One region of the Nicoliella lavandulae genome, then DNA from elsewhere that is predicted to be linked to it. Evidence: predicted binding sites of a transcription regulator. Region 1 holds the regulator's gene; the other holds the start of a gene.
The links. The regulator HrcA, encoded in region 1, represses chaperone genes, less so after heat shock. The targets are predictions, from matches to a motif close to TTAGCACTCNNNNNNNNNGAGTGCTAA.
Positions count from the first base shown of each region.

Region 2: a site for HrcA is predicted at 5,909-5,935, ahead of groES (co-chaperone GroES). Genes of this name have one in related genera too.

Region 1 covers NZ_JAWMWH010000001.1:1,314,837-1,322,429, forward strand. Annotated here, with positions in the region: gene lepA (translation elongation factor 4) at 1-828, opposite strand, end outside; gene dnaJ (molecular chaperone DnaJ) at 943-2,124, opposite strand; gene dnaK (molecular chaperone DnaK) at 2,238-4,103, opposite strand; gene grpE (nucleotide exchange factor GrpE) at 4,129-4,704, opposite strand; gene hrcA (heat-inducible transcriptional repressor HrcA) at 4,724-5,761, opposite strand; gene ribF (riboflavin biosynthesis protein RibF) at 5,854-6,792, opposite strand; gene truB (tRNA pseudouridine(55) synthase TruB) at 6,806-7,593, opposite strand, start outside.
Region 2 covers NZ_JAWMWH010000001.1:759,090-766,682, forward strand. Annotated here, with positions in the region: gene R4146_RS03510 (acyl-[acyl-carrier-protein] thioesterase) at 1-187, shown strand, start outside; gene tsaB (tRNA (adenosine(37)-N6)-threonylcarbamoyltransferase complex dimerization subunit type 1 TsaB) at 284-997, shown strand; gene rimI (ribosomal protein S18-alanine N-acetyltransferase) at 981-1,580, shown strand; gene tsaD (tRNA (adenosine(37)-N6)-threonylcarbamoyltransferase complex transferase subunit TsaD) at 1,614-2,627, shown strand; gene R4146_RS03530 (hypothetical protein) at 2,709-3,047, opposite strand; gene R4146_RS03535 (ABC transporter ATP-binding protein) at 3,068-5,020, opposite strand; gene R4146_RS03540 (redox-sensing transcriptional repressor Rex) at 5,191-5,823, shown strand; gene groES (co-chaperone GroES) at 5,972-6,256, shown strand; gene groL (chaperonin GroEL) at 6,314-7,593, shown strand, end outside.

The DNA.
Region 1 (7,593 bases):
TTGCGTAATATCCTTGATGCTAGCGGTAATGTAACCAACATCCCCAGCCATCAAATAATCACGCTTCACTGGATGCGGCGAATTAACCCCAAGTTCAGTCACTTCATATTCAGTTCCACTATTCATTAACCGAATGCGATCCCCCGGTTTGACCACACCATCATCTAAACGAACGCTTAACACCACGCCTCGGTAATCATCATATACCGAATCAAAGATCAATGCCTTTAGTGGCGCATCGATATCCCCACTAGGAGCGGGGATATCATGCACGATTTTTTCTAATAAATCTGGCACGCCAAGTCCGGTTTTAGCACTTGTAAGCGCTGCATCCGAAGCATCAATCCCAATCATATTTTCAATTTCAGATTTTACTTCATCCACTTGGGCAGATGGCAAGTCCACCTTATTAATTACTGGAATGATCTCCAAATCATCATCTAAAGCTAAATAAACATTAGCAAGGGTCTGGGCTTCCACCCCTTGAGTTGCATCAACCACTAGTAATGCCCCTTCACAGGCAGCCAAGCTCCGTGAAACTTCATAGGAAAAGTCAACGTGCCCTGGGGTATCGATCAAGTGGAATTCGTAATCATGACCGTCTTTGGCATGATAAGTTAGCTTAACCGCATTTAGCTTAATCGTAATTCCACGTTCCCGTTCAAGTTCCATGTTATCCAATAATTGATTTCGCATATCACGCTTAGCAACCGTTTCAGTTAACTCTAAAATTCGATCAGCAAGCGTTGATTTACCATGATCAATATGGGCAACGATAGAAAAGTTTCGGATATATTTTTGGTGTTCCTTCATTTCATTAAGATCCATATTTTTTAATCCTGCCTTTTTATTTCGATAAGTGTTTCATTAATTATAACAATCTAGCGCTATGATAACAAATTTAGATATAATAAAAGCCAGCTTCAAAGCTGGCTTTTAATTTTATTTCTTTTCGAATTTATCACGCATTTTATCAAAGAATGATTGATTTTTCGTTACGTTAATATCTTCACCACTAGCATCGGCAAAGTCCTTTAAAGCTTCTTTTTGACGTTTGTTCAATCCCTTTGGTGTTACCACATTAACCGTTACGATTTCATCACCACGACCATTACTATTTAACTTAGGGACTCCCTTACCCTTCAACCGGAAATTAGTTCCAGTTTGTGTACCGGCAGGAATCTTTAAGCTAACTTGGCCTTCTTCGTTCTTCTTATCATCATTTAATGCCCGAACGTTGATTTCACAACCTAGTGCGGCTTGAGCAAATGAAATTGGTTGCTTGTAAACTAACCGATCACCTTCACGCTTGAAGTACTTACTTGGCTTAACCACGAAAACAATGAATAAATCACCGTAAGGGCCACCATTATTACCGGCATCCCCTTGGCCTTGTAAGCGCATTTGTTGTCCGTCATCCACTCCGGCAGGAACAGTAACCGCAATTTCATGACTTTGTTCCGTCTTTCCAGCACCATGACAAGTAGGACATTTATCCTTAATTTCCTTACCAGTTCCATGACAAACTGGACATTCTTGTTGGCTTCTCATCCGACCCAATGGGGTGTTTTGTTCAACTGTAATGTAACCATTTCCGTTACAACGTTGACAAGTATGTGGCTTAGTGCCTGGCTTAGCGCCACTCCCATCACAAGTCTTACAAGTAGCTTCACGGTCATATTTAATGGTCGTCTTCTTACCAAATACAGCATCATCAAAATTAAGGCTCATTTGATATTGTAGATTTTGACCAGGCGTAGGCGCGTTGGGGTTTTGGGCACGACCCCCGCCGCCACCGAAGAATTGGCTAAAGATGTCATCGAAGCCACCGCCGCCAAAACCACCGGCACCGCCACCGAAGCCACCAAAGCCGCCGGCGCCACCACCGCCGCCGAAGCCTTGAGGACCATCAGCAGAACCATATTGATCATAGTTTGCTTTCTTTTGCTCATTGCTTAATACTTCGTAAGCCTCTGTAATTTTCTTAAATTTTTCTTCTGCATCAGGTGCTTTGTTAACATCAGGATGATACTTAGCAGCAAGGCGCCGGTATGCTCGTTTGATGTCCTTATCGCTAGCGTCACGATCAAGACCTAATACTTTGTAATAATCTTCACCAGCCATTATTTACCTCCTAGAATAGTATTGAATCTTAGTTTATCCCTATAATACCATAAAAAGCCAAAGCCTCATCTGCGACTTTGACTTTTTATATGATAACGCTTTATTTAGAATAATTATTTGTTATTATCCTTTTTATCATCATCGTTAACTTCGTGGAAGTCACCATTAACAGTGTTATCATCCTTAGATGAACTAGCACCACCATTGGCGTTAGCGTTAGCATCAGCGCCACCTTGAGTTTGTTGTTGTTGGTATAGCTTAGTTGCTAATTCTTGAACTTGTTTTTGTAGTTCATCCTTCTTAGCCTTCATGTCATCAAGGTCGTTAGCTTCTTTAGCCTTCTTCAATGCTTCTTCAGCATCCTTGGTTCCCTTGATTTCATCTTCAGATACCTTACCATCAACATCCTTCAAAGTCTTATCAGTTTGGAAGATTAATTGGTCAACTTCGTTCTTCAAGTCAACTTCTTCCTTCCGTTTTTCATCGGCATCAGCATTAGCCTTTGCTTCATCCATCATCTTGTTGATTTCATCATCTGAAAGACCATTGGAATCCTTAATGGTAATCTTTTGTGACTTACCAGTTCCCTTATCCTTAGCAGATACGTTAACAATTCCGTTCTTATCAATATCGAAAGTAACTTCGATTTGAGGAACACCACGTGGTGCAGGTGGAATATCAGTTAATTGGAATTGGCCAAGGGTCTTATCATCAGCAGCCATTGGACGTTCACCTTGTAAGACGTGAATATCAACAGCTGGTTGGTTATCAGCAGCAGTTGAGAATACTTGGCTCTTAGAAGTTGGAATCGTAGTGTTACGGTCGATCAACTTAGTGAAGACACCACCCATAGTTTCAATTCCTAATGAAAGTGGCGTAACATCAAGTAAAACAACATCCTTAACATCACCAGTTAAAACCCCACCTTGAATAGCAGCACCGTCAGCAACGGCTTCATCAGGGTTAATTGAGTGGTTAGGTTCCTTACCAGTCCAGCTCTTAACAGCTTCTTGAACGGCTGGAATTCTAGTTGAACCACCATTTAAGATTACGTTATCAATGTCAGAAGTGGATAAACCAGCATCCTTTAATGCGTTATCAAATGGTGCCTTAGTCTTTTCAACTAAGTCAGCAGTTAATTCGTTAAACTTAGAACGACTTAACTTAGCAGTTAAGTGAAGAGGACCTTCATCGCCAGATGCGATAAATGGAAGACTGATTTCAGTTTCAGAAACTCCAGATAAGTCCTTCTTAGCCTTTTCAGAAGCATCCTTAAGCCGTTGTAATGCCATCTTATCCTTGGATAAGTCAATGCCGTGTTCCTTCTTGAAACCTTCAATTAACCAGTCCATGATCTTCTTATCAAAGTCATCCCCACCTAAGTGAGTATCACCATTAGTTGAAAGAACTTGGAATACACCGTCACCTAATTCAAGAACGGAAACATCAAAAGTACCACCACCAAGGTCGTATACTAATACCTTTTGGTCGTTATCCTTTTTGTTAAGTCCGTATGCTAAAGCAGCTGCAGTAGGTTCGTTAATAATCCGCTTAACGTCTAATCCGGCAATTTTACCGGCATCCTTAGTAGCTTGTCTTTGTGCATCGTCAAAGTAAGCAGGAACCGTAATAACAGCCTTATCAACTGTATCACCAATGTAATCTTCAGCAAACTTCTTGATGTATTGAAGAATCATTGCAGAAATTTGTTGTGGAGTGTAGCTCTTGCCATCAACATCAACCTTGTAGTTACTGTCACCCATGTGACTCTTGATTGATGAAATAGTGTTAGGGTTGGTAATCATTTGCCGTTTAGCAACTTCACCAACTTGAATTTCACCATCTTTAAATGCAACGACTGAAGGAGTCGTTCTTGAACCTTCAGGATTAGGAATAATCTTTGGTTCGTCACCTTCTAGCACAGCAACTGCTGAGTTAGTAGTTCCTAAATCAATTCCAATAATTTTATTACTAGCCATAATTTAATTTACCTCACTTTTTAGATTATTTTGCAACGACTACCATGGCAGGTCTGATAACTCGATCAGCTAGCTTATAGCCGTTTTGCAATACTTCAACCACATGATCAGTTGGGTGATCATTGTCGGCTGGAACCGTTTGAACTGCTTGACAGAAGTTAGGATCAAATTCCTTACCATCAACATCAAGTACTTCAATGTTACTGTCGCTAAGGGCCTTTTCAAGGTGCTTAGCAACCATTTCAACCCCTTGCTTTAATTGTTGACCACTCTTATCATCGACCTTTACTTGTAAAGCTCGATTCAAATTATCAACAATTGGCAAAATGTTAGTAGCTAACTTTTGCCCATCATATCTCAAGAGTGTTGCTTGTTCTTTCTTAGCACGGTTTTGAACGTTTTTTAATTCCGCAGCCGCCCGCAAGTACTTATCTTCCATATCGTCTAATTGACGTTTAAGATCGATAATTTGCTTTTCAGATTCCTTCGCTTCAGCATTTGCATCCGCTTCAACATCCTTAGCTTCTGCTTGTTTTACCTTAGCTTCAGTAGCTGCTGCAGAACTTTGTTTTTGTTCATCTTGTTCTTTCTTAGATGCCAAACAAAACCCTCCTTATTAGTTATTTATTTTCTTTATAGTAGCCTAACAAACGCTTTGCAATCTCTTCTCTAAATGCACTCACCAATGTAATTACCTTGGAATAAGGCATTCTAGTTGGACCTAACACAGCAATCATTCCCTTACCATATTGACCAACATCATAAGTCCCGGTAATTACGCTGTAGTTACGTAATAATTTGTTACTCATTTCAGAGCCAATTTGGACCGAAATTCCATGATCAGAATGACCTAGGTATTTTGATATTTCACCAGATTGATTCAACATAGAATAAAGGGGCTTTAGATAACTGATATTACTTTGATCGGTAAAACTTAATAAATTCATTTCACCGCCAATGTACAGTCGGTCACGAGTTGCACGCGTCAATACTTGATCCAACGTATCAATAAATGAATCCGGTGAACGCAAGTACTTACTAATTTCTTTTGGAATTTTTGACTTCAATTCTTTTAACACAACCGATAGTGGCTGACCCACTAATTGGTCATTAATGAGATTTACTACCGATTCTAATTGATCACCAGTAACTCCAGTTGGAATCTTAAATTGCGCCGTCTCAGTATCACCATTATCAGTGACTAAGATTGCCATCACATTTTGATCCCCTAAAGCAACCAATCGAAATCCCTTCAAGCGCCTGCTCGTTGCCTGTTCTGGCTGTAAAGTCAGAGCAGTGTAGTTAGTCAAATCAGAAAGGATATTAGCCGAATGTTGAACTAGTTCGTCAATTTTATGGTAATTCATATCTAACGCCTTATGAATCACCGCTAAATCATCCATGGTATTTACCTTAGAAAGATTTAGATGATCGACATAATAACGATAGCCATTAATTGATGGAACCCGTCCAGAAGACAAATGAGTCTTTTCAATTAATCCATTTGCTTCTAACACGGCCATTTCATTTCTAATCGTAGCTGAACTAACGTGAAATGGAAGTTGATTAGCTAATGCTTTAGAGCCAACTGGCGTTCCTAACTGGGTATAATCCTTAATAATTCCAGATAGGATCAAACCCTGACGTTCAGTAAGCATTAATAATCACTCCTTTTTAGCACTCATACCCTTCAAGTGCTAAGCTACATATATAATGTACCAAAGGGAGATTTATAAGTCAAGAAAGACACTCACAAATTACTTAAAAAATGTTCAGCCGTCTTTTGATCAGCTTTTAATTGTTCAATTAATGCTTCAACGCCATCAAATTTAACCTCACCACGAGTCCAGTATAGCCACTCAATATCGACCACTTCACCGTAAATGTTTTGATCGAAATCAAATAAATTAATTTCAACAGTCACTTTAAACGAATCACCAAATGTAACGTTTCTGCCAATCGAAGCCATCCCGCCATACCATTGATCACCGATCTTCATTCGAACGATATAGATACCAATCGTAGGCAGCCATTGTTTTTCGTCATGTTCAATATTAGCAGTTGGAAACCCTAATTCACGGCCTCGAGCAAAACCATGCACTACCGTTCCACTAGTTACGAATGGACGCCCTAATAACTCATTGACTGTTGCAATATGGCCATCATCTAAGTTCCGTCGCACCCTTGTTGAGCTAACTTTTTGACCATCTAAATCATATGATGGAACTTCCACCACTTCAAAACGATCTTGCACATATTGCGGTAATAAGTGCATATTAGCTCGTTGGCCACTTCCGTAGGTATGATCAAAGCCAGCCACTACGGTTACAGCATTAAATTGACATAGATAATTATCAACAAATTCCTGTGGAGATTGGGCTTGAAAAGCATAGGTATAACTAACCTGATATACAATCTCAACGCCCATATCAGATAATAAATCCATTTTATGATCATTTAACGTTAGGTATTTTTGATCACGAGCATCCAATTGTTCATAAACAATTGATGGGTGATGATCATAGGTTAAGACAGCTAACTTTACCCCCTTTTTACGAGCAATTTGTTTAGCCGTTTCAATTACCTTTTGATGTCCCCGATGCAATCCATCAAAAAAGCCCATGGCTAATACCACTGGATCCGTAAAGTTTGGATCTTTCATTGGGTGATGAATTTCATAAATTTCCATACTTAATCTCCTATTAATTCACACTAAACATTTTTAATGGTTTATAAACGCCTTGGGCCGCATTGAAGTAGTATAATGCTTTGATTTGACCCTGATAGCGTAATGCGACTTGTTCATCCCTTATATTAATATTTTGTGGGGCCAAAAATCCACCATTTTGCACAATTTTCCAATCAGCATCACTTAAATCGACCGTAGGAAATGAACTTAATGCATGGTCAATTGGAAATAGGACCTTATCAATTTGACCCGCCTTCATTGCTGCTTCAACATCACTTAATGAATAGGCTTCAGCTAAAGTAAAACCACCACTTTTAATCCGGGTCAAGTCAGACATTACTGCCGGGACCCCTAAGATTTTACCAACCATAAAGGAAAGAGTTCTAACGTACGTTCCCTTTCCACAACCAACTTCAAATTGAATCCGTTGAACCTGTCGATCAGCATCATATTCAATTGGGGCGGTAATCTTAAAGTAATCAATGCGAACATGTCTTTCAGGTCGTTTGACTGTCTCGCCTGCCCTTGCATATTCATATAAACGTCGCCCGTTAACCTTCACGGCAGAATACATTGGTGGAATTTGTAGCAATGCTGGTTGAACTAACGACTGCATTGCTTGATTAATTTGTTCTAAACTAAATGGTGTGGTAATCGGCTTTTGGTCAACGATTTCACCGTCTAGATCCTCAGTGGTGGTGGAAACGCCAAGGGTAATTTCGCCACGATAGACCTTACCTGAGTCCATTAAGAAATCAACTACTTTCGTTGCATTCCCCACACAAATTGGTAACACACCAT
Region 2 (7,593 bases), 560 kb from region 1:
GCATCATCAACCCACCCACATTAACTTAAAGTATGATAATGAAGTCCGTTATGGAAATGTGATTGAAAGTGACTATGAACAACTCGATGTTGATGGTCAATTGGTTACAAAACATGAGATTAATAACAACGGTAAATTAGCAGCAGTGGCTAATTTTACGTGGCGTCAAGATAGTGAAGTAGATTAAAATCTAGTTCACTTTTTTATTTTATTCCAAATGGTATATAATACATTTGAGATATAATTAATCCGAGGATTTAATTGAACAGGGAGATATTATTTTATGAAAGTTTTAGCACTGGACACTTCTAACCGTCCCTTGAGCATTGCGGTATTAGAAGATGCTAACATTTTAGCAACAACGACGACTACAACGCACCAAAAGCACGCTCAATATTTATTGCCAATTATTAATGATTTAATGGTGGATTGTGGCTTTCAACCAGCTGATTTAGATCGTATCGTAGTAGCATATGGTCCTGGTTCATATACTGGAATCCGGATTGCCACTGCCACTGCGAAGGTATTGGCATTTACATTAGGGATTGACTTAGTGGGAGTATCTAGTTTACAAACCCTTGCGTTAAACGTAACTACGGAAGGACAATTAGTTAATCCGATGTTTGATGCGCGGAATCAAAATTTATTTACCGGCCTCTATCGAATTAAAAACGGGGTCCCCGAAGTGGTAATTCCAGATCAACACGTTGAACTGTCTGATTGGTTAGCTCAATTGGCTAAATATCAAGATGAATCCATTGTTGGCTTAGCGGATGCTAACCACTTTACTAATGATTTACCAAATACATTTACAATGATTGACAACTTAGATAACCTCCCCCAAGCTGCCAACTTGGGACTGTATGGACAACACCTAACTCCAGTGCAGGATATTGATGCATTCGTACCCAATTACTTACGGTTAACGAAGGCTGAAGCAGATTGGCAAAAACTACACCCAGAAGAGGATTCAAATTCATATGTTGAAAAAATTTAAGAATTGGTACCAAGGGCTGTTCTCAAAAAGTGATCGCTTATTTCGTAAACAACAAATGGTGGTTAAGAACCACATTGTTGAAATTAAAAATGATAAATACTTCATCGGTAAGGCAATGGTCACCGATGTGCCAGAATTACTTAAGATTGAAAAGTCCGTTTATGATGGTCAAACCCCATGGAATTATACAGCAATGCTAAAGGAATTAAAGCGTAGTGATGATCGATTATACCTGGTAATTCGCTACCATGATCAGTTAGTAGCGTTTATTGGTTGTGCGTTCTGGGAGAAAAACCAGGAATGTCACATTACCAATCTGGCAGTTCAAAAGGAATTTCAGCATCGTGGATTAGCTTATTTCCTATTGACCGTAGTGATCAAAAAGGCACGTAAAATTGATTATTCTAAGATTACCCTAGAGGTCCGTAGTAGTAATCACCATGCCCAACATCTTTACACTGACCTTGGCTTCAAGCGGACGGGAATTAAACTCCATTACTATGTTGATAATCAAGAGGATGCTATCGACATGAGCTTAGATATTCGAGAAATGGATACGCGGCCTAATAACTACGGCTTATAGTCTGGAGGAAAAAACGTGGAACGAAACTTAATTATGTCATTTGAATCCAGTTGTGATGAAACTAGTGTTGCAATTATTGAAAATGGCGATAAAATTTTATCAAACGTCGTTGCTACCCAAATTAAGAGTCATAAACGATTTGGGGGAGTCGTTCCCGAAGTAGCAAGTCGGCACCATATTGAAGAAATTACAATTTGTATCAGAGATGCAATGCAACAAGCTGATGTAACCTATGATGATTTAGATGCAGTAGCAGTCACCTATGGTCCAGGGCTAGTGGGGGCACTTTTAATTGGTGTCACCGCTGCTAAAATGGTTGCTTGGGCGCATCATTTGCCATTGATTCCAGTTAACCATTTAGCGGGGCATATTTATGCAGCCCGTTTTGAAAAACCAATTCAATTTCCTGCCTTATCACTAGTTGTCTCAGGTGGGCATACCGAATTAGTTTACATGCCTAAGGAAGGCCAATTTGAAATAATTGGTGAGACTAGGGATGATGCTGCGGGTGAAGCTTATGATAAAGTAGGGCGAGTTATGGGTATTAATTACCCAGCCGGTCCAACCGTGGACGCAATGGCTGCAAAGGGGCATGATACCTTTAACTTCCCGCGGGCAATGGATAAGGAAGCTAACTATGACTTTAGTTTTAGTGGCCTAAAGAGTGCCTTTATCAATACCTATCATCATGCTGATCAAATTGGTGAAAAATTAAATCATGATGATTTAGCTGCTAGTTTCCAAGCGGCGGTCGTCGATGTATTAGTTGATAAAACGATGCGGGCCTTAAAGAACTACCCAGTTAATCAATTGATTTTAGCTGGTGGGGTCGCTGCTAATAATGGGCTACGGACCCGACTACAATCTGCGATCGATAAGCTACCCCAAACTGAATTACTAATGGCGCCTAAGAAACTTTGTGGCGATAATGCTGCAATGATTGGGGCTGCTGGTTATGTCCTATACAAGGAAGGCCACTTTGCTGGCTTAGACCTAAATGCAGATCCTAGTTTAGAATTTGAATGGTCACCAGATGTGGAACAATAAGTTAAATCATCATCCATTAAAAAAATACGCTGTCATGGTTAGATATTTCTAACCATGACAGCGTATTTTTATTATTTTTAACTATCTCTTCTTATTAAAATGGTTCATTTGTTGATATATTTTAGCAAAATTACCCATTGGTCGTTTAGGTTGTCGCTTATTTTTCTTTTGGATTAATTTTCTCTTCGAATTTTGAAGATTATTTTGTTGAGTGTATTGTTGAGATGCTGCTGGGTTGTTTGATGCGGGTGCTGATTGATTCATTGAAGAATTATTTGATGAATTATCGTAATTATTAGTACTAATGTAGTCAGCTGATGCATGGAAATTATTATTCATTGTCCATGTGTATGCAATACTCATAGTAGCAGCTGTTATTGCGATAACAGCCCATTTATTCTTTTTAAGATTCATTTTCATTGTAAATAGCTCCTTGTTTTCTATAGTGATTCTAATTCTAAGCTAAGCTCAGTCCATTGGTCTGATAGCTGATTATTTTGTTGATTTAGTTCGTCGAGTTGCTTTTGCAACTTAGTTAAATCATCTAACTCTTGTGCTGATGCTAATTCTGCCATTTCAGTTTCAATCGCATCACTTTGCGTCGCTAATGCACTCATTTGTTTTTCAATATCTGCAATTTGACGTTCTAATTTCCGCCGTTGCTTTTGATTTTCCTTGCTCTTTTGGTAATCTTGTTTACCACTAGATTGATTATTGGCCTGTGGCTGTGGATTTTGTGCCGCTTGTTCAGCTTCCTTATGCTCTTGTTGAGCAATTTGATCAGCCTTTTTTTCGACATAGTAATCGTAATTACCTAAGTAGCGTTCCGAACCTTCAGCCGTAATTTCAATAATTTCACTAGCCACTTGATTAATAAAGTACCGGTCATGTGAAACAAATAAGATGGTTCCATCGAATAATTTTAACGCATTTTCCAAAACTTCGCGACTTTCAATATCTAAATGGTTCGTTGGTTCATCGAGCATCAAGAAGTTATCATGGCGCATTGCTAATTTGGTGAGCATTAATCGCGCTTTTTCACCACCAGATAAGTTGCCAACTACCTTTTCAACATCATTTCCTGAGAATAAGAAACTACCTAGAATCGTTCGAATTCGGCCTTCAGGTGTGGTTGGGTAGTCGTCCCAAATTTCATTCAATACTGTTTTTTCGTTATGCAGGGAAGCTTGTTTTTGATCGTAATAACCAATGGATACGCCAGTTCCAAATTCAACCTTACCGGCTAACTTAGGTAGTCGTCCTAAAATAGTCTTAAGGAGGGTGGATTTGCCGACTCCATTAGGGCCAATGATGGCAATTGATTGATGCTTCTTTTCATCAATATTAATGGGACTAGCTAACACTTGGTGTTCGTATCCAATTGCTAAGTCGCGAACGGTTAAAACAATATTACCACTTGGCTTTTCTTCAGTAAATCGGAATTGAGCGACCTTATTATTATCAAATGGCTTTTCAATTTTTTGCATTTTTTCCAGTTGCTTACGGCGGGCTTGAGCCCGATTAGTTGTTGATGCTCGTACGATGTTCTTATCGATAAATTCCTTCATCTTTTTAATTTCGGCTTGTTGCTTTTCATAAGCATGCATCCGTTCTGCAAATCGGGCTTGTTTTTGTTTTACGAAACTAGAATAGTCCCCCTTATAGTAAGTAAGGGTCCCATTGTCTAAATCGTAAATTTCATTAACTAATTTATCCATAAAATACCGGTCATGGGAGATGATTAAAAGCGTCCCTGGATAGTTTTGCACATAGCCTTCCAACCACGTGATGGTTTCCACGTCTAAGTGGTTGGTCGGTTCATCTAAGATTAATAAATCACGCTTTTCTAACAGCAATTTAGCTAGTGCTAATTGCGTTTGTTGACCTCCAGATAGTGAATTAACGGGTTGATCATAAAATGATTCATCAAATCCAAATCCATTGAGGACGGCCCGAATTTCGGCTTTATAAGTATAACCGTGATTAGCGGTGAAACTAGCTTGAATGGTGTCATATGATTTAGTTACTTCGGCTAATTGGGCTGGGTTTTGATTAACGTTAGGATCACTCATTTGTGATTCTAATGCGTGCATTTTGTGTTCAGTCTTGATTAGTTCTGCAAAGACACTGAGCATTTCATCCCAAACATTGCGGTCTGAATGTAGACCGGTATTTTGGGATAGATAACCGATGGTTAAGCCGTTTTTGGCAGTAATTTGGCCACCGTCAACAGATTCTTCGCCAATAATCATTTTAACTAATGTTGATTTTCCGGCTCCATTACGACCCACCAATCCGATGCGCGCATGGTTTTCAATGTTCATATTCACATTTGTGAAAATTGGCACACCGTCGAATCTTTTGGTGACGTTATTAATTTGTAAAATTTGCAAGTCCTCACCCCTTTGTTTATTGTAGTTTACGGATAATTTTATCATAATTTAAAGATAATATGAAATTTATGAAACCGATATAATTGATTAATATTTCACAAAGTTTATTTTTGTGATAGAATGATTTGTAAATGTTTTTTTAATGAACGAAATTGCCGGGAGGAAAACTTATGGCAGAGAACAAAATTCCGCGCGCAACTGCAAAACGGTTACCGATTTATTATCGCTATTTAACAATATTACATGATTCTAACGTTGAACGAATTTCTTCCAACAAATTTGCGGACGCCATTCAAGTTGACTCCGCTACGATCAGAAGAGATTTTTCTTACTTTGGCGCGCTAGGTAAACGTGGGTATGGATATGATGTTGAAAACCTACTAGACTTTTTTAAACGGATTTTAAATGAAGACCGTCTAACTAACGTTGCATTGGTGGGGGTTGGTAATTTTGGCCAGGCCTTACTTAATTTCAATTTTCATCGTGATAGTAATGTCCGAATTTCAGCAGCGTTTGATACTAAGGAACGCATGATTAATACCATTCAAAATGGTGTGCCGGTTTATTCATATGATGAATTGGTCCAACAATTAAGGGATCAACAAATTAAGGTGGTTATTTTAACAGTGCCGTCTAAGGTTGCCCAAGAAGTCTGTGATAATGCTATTAAAGGTGGCGCAGAGGGAATCTTAAACTTTACCCAGGTCCGCCTATCAATTCCTGATAACGTAACCGTCCAAAACGTTGATTTAACGAATGAATTGCAAACACTGATCTATTTTATTGAACACTATATCAAATAGGGATTTCCAATTAAATTTGGAGATCCTTTTTTTGAATCAAAATGTTTGCAATTCATTCTAAAAGTCGATATATTAAACTTATAGATTAGCACTGAGTATGTCTAAGTGCTAATTATAATTAAATGTAAACTTAATTGGAGGGATTAATGTGTTAAAGCCATTAGGTGATCGTGTGATCGTTGAAGTAGAAGAAGCAAAGGAAAAGACAGTTGGTGGAATCGTATTAGCTAATAATGCGAAGGAAAAGCCACAAACTGGAAAGGTCGTTGCAGTTGGTGCCGGCCGGGTTCTAGATAATGGAGAAAAAGTTGCTCCAGCTGTTGAAAAGGGTGATACAGTTCTTTTTGATAAGTATTCTGGGACTTCCGTTGACTACGATGGACAATCCTACTTAGTTTTACATGAAAAAGATTTAGTAGCAATTGTTGACTAATTTAAAATTAAAATGATTTATTAAAAAACAAAAATATAATTTATGAGGTGATATTTGATGGCTAAGGAAGTTAAATTTTCAGAAGATGCTAGAAGATCATTACTTAACGGTGTTGATAAGTTAGCTAATACAGTTAAGACAACCTTAGGACCTAAGGGTCGTAACGTTGTGCTAGAAGAAGGAGCAGGTACTCCTAACATTACAAATGATGGGGTAACAATTGCTAAGGCAATTGAATTACCAGATCATTTTGAAAACATGGGTGCTAAGTTAGTAGCCGAAGTTGCATCAAAGACTAATGACATTGCCGGTGATGGGACTACGACTGCCACGGTTTTAACTCAAGCAATCATTAACGAAGGAATGAAGAACGTTACTGCTGGTGCTAATCCAGTTGGCGTTCGTCGTGGGATTGAAAAGGCTACTAAGGTCGCTGTTGAAGCATTACACAAGATGTCTCACGAAGTTAAAGACAAGAATGATATTGCTCAAATTGCTTCCATTTCTTCTGCTAACAAGCAAGTTGGTTCATTGATTGCTGATGCAATGGAAAAGGTTGGTAACGATGGGGTCATTACCATTGAAGACTCCCGTGGGGTTGATACTAGCTTAGATGTTGTTGAAGGAATGCAATTTGATCGTGGTTACATGTCACAATACATGGTAACTGATAACGATAAGATGGAAGCTAACTTAGATAACCCATACATCTTAGTTACTGACAAGAAGATCAACAACATTCAAGATATTTTACCATTATTACAATCAGTAGTTGAACAAGGTCGTTCCCTATTGATCATTGCTGATGATATTGGTGGTGAAGCACTTCCAACCTTAGTATTGAACAAGATGCGTGGAACATTCAACGTTGTTGCCGTTAAGGCACCTGGATTTGGTGACCGTCGGAAGGAACAATTACAAGATATTGCAACCTTAACTGGGGCAACTGTAATCACTGACGACTTAGGTTTGAACTTGAAGGATGCTAAGTTAGATCAATTAGGTCAATCTTCTAAGGTTAATGTTACTAAGGACAGCACTACCATTGTGCAAGGTTCTGGTGACAAGGCTAAGATTGCTGATCGGGTTAACGAAATCAAGACTCAAATCGAAAAGACCACTTCTGACTTTGACCGTGACAAGTTAAAGGAACGCCTTGCTAAGTTAGCTGGTGGAGTTGCTGTTATTCGTGTCGGTGCTGCAACCGAAACTGAATTAAAGGAACGTAAGTACAGAATCGAAGATGCATTGAACGCTACTCGGGCCGCCGTTGAAGAAGGATACGTTCCTGGTGGTGGAACTTCATACATTAACATCTTAAGTGATATTGATGCGAT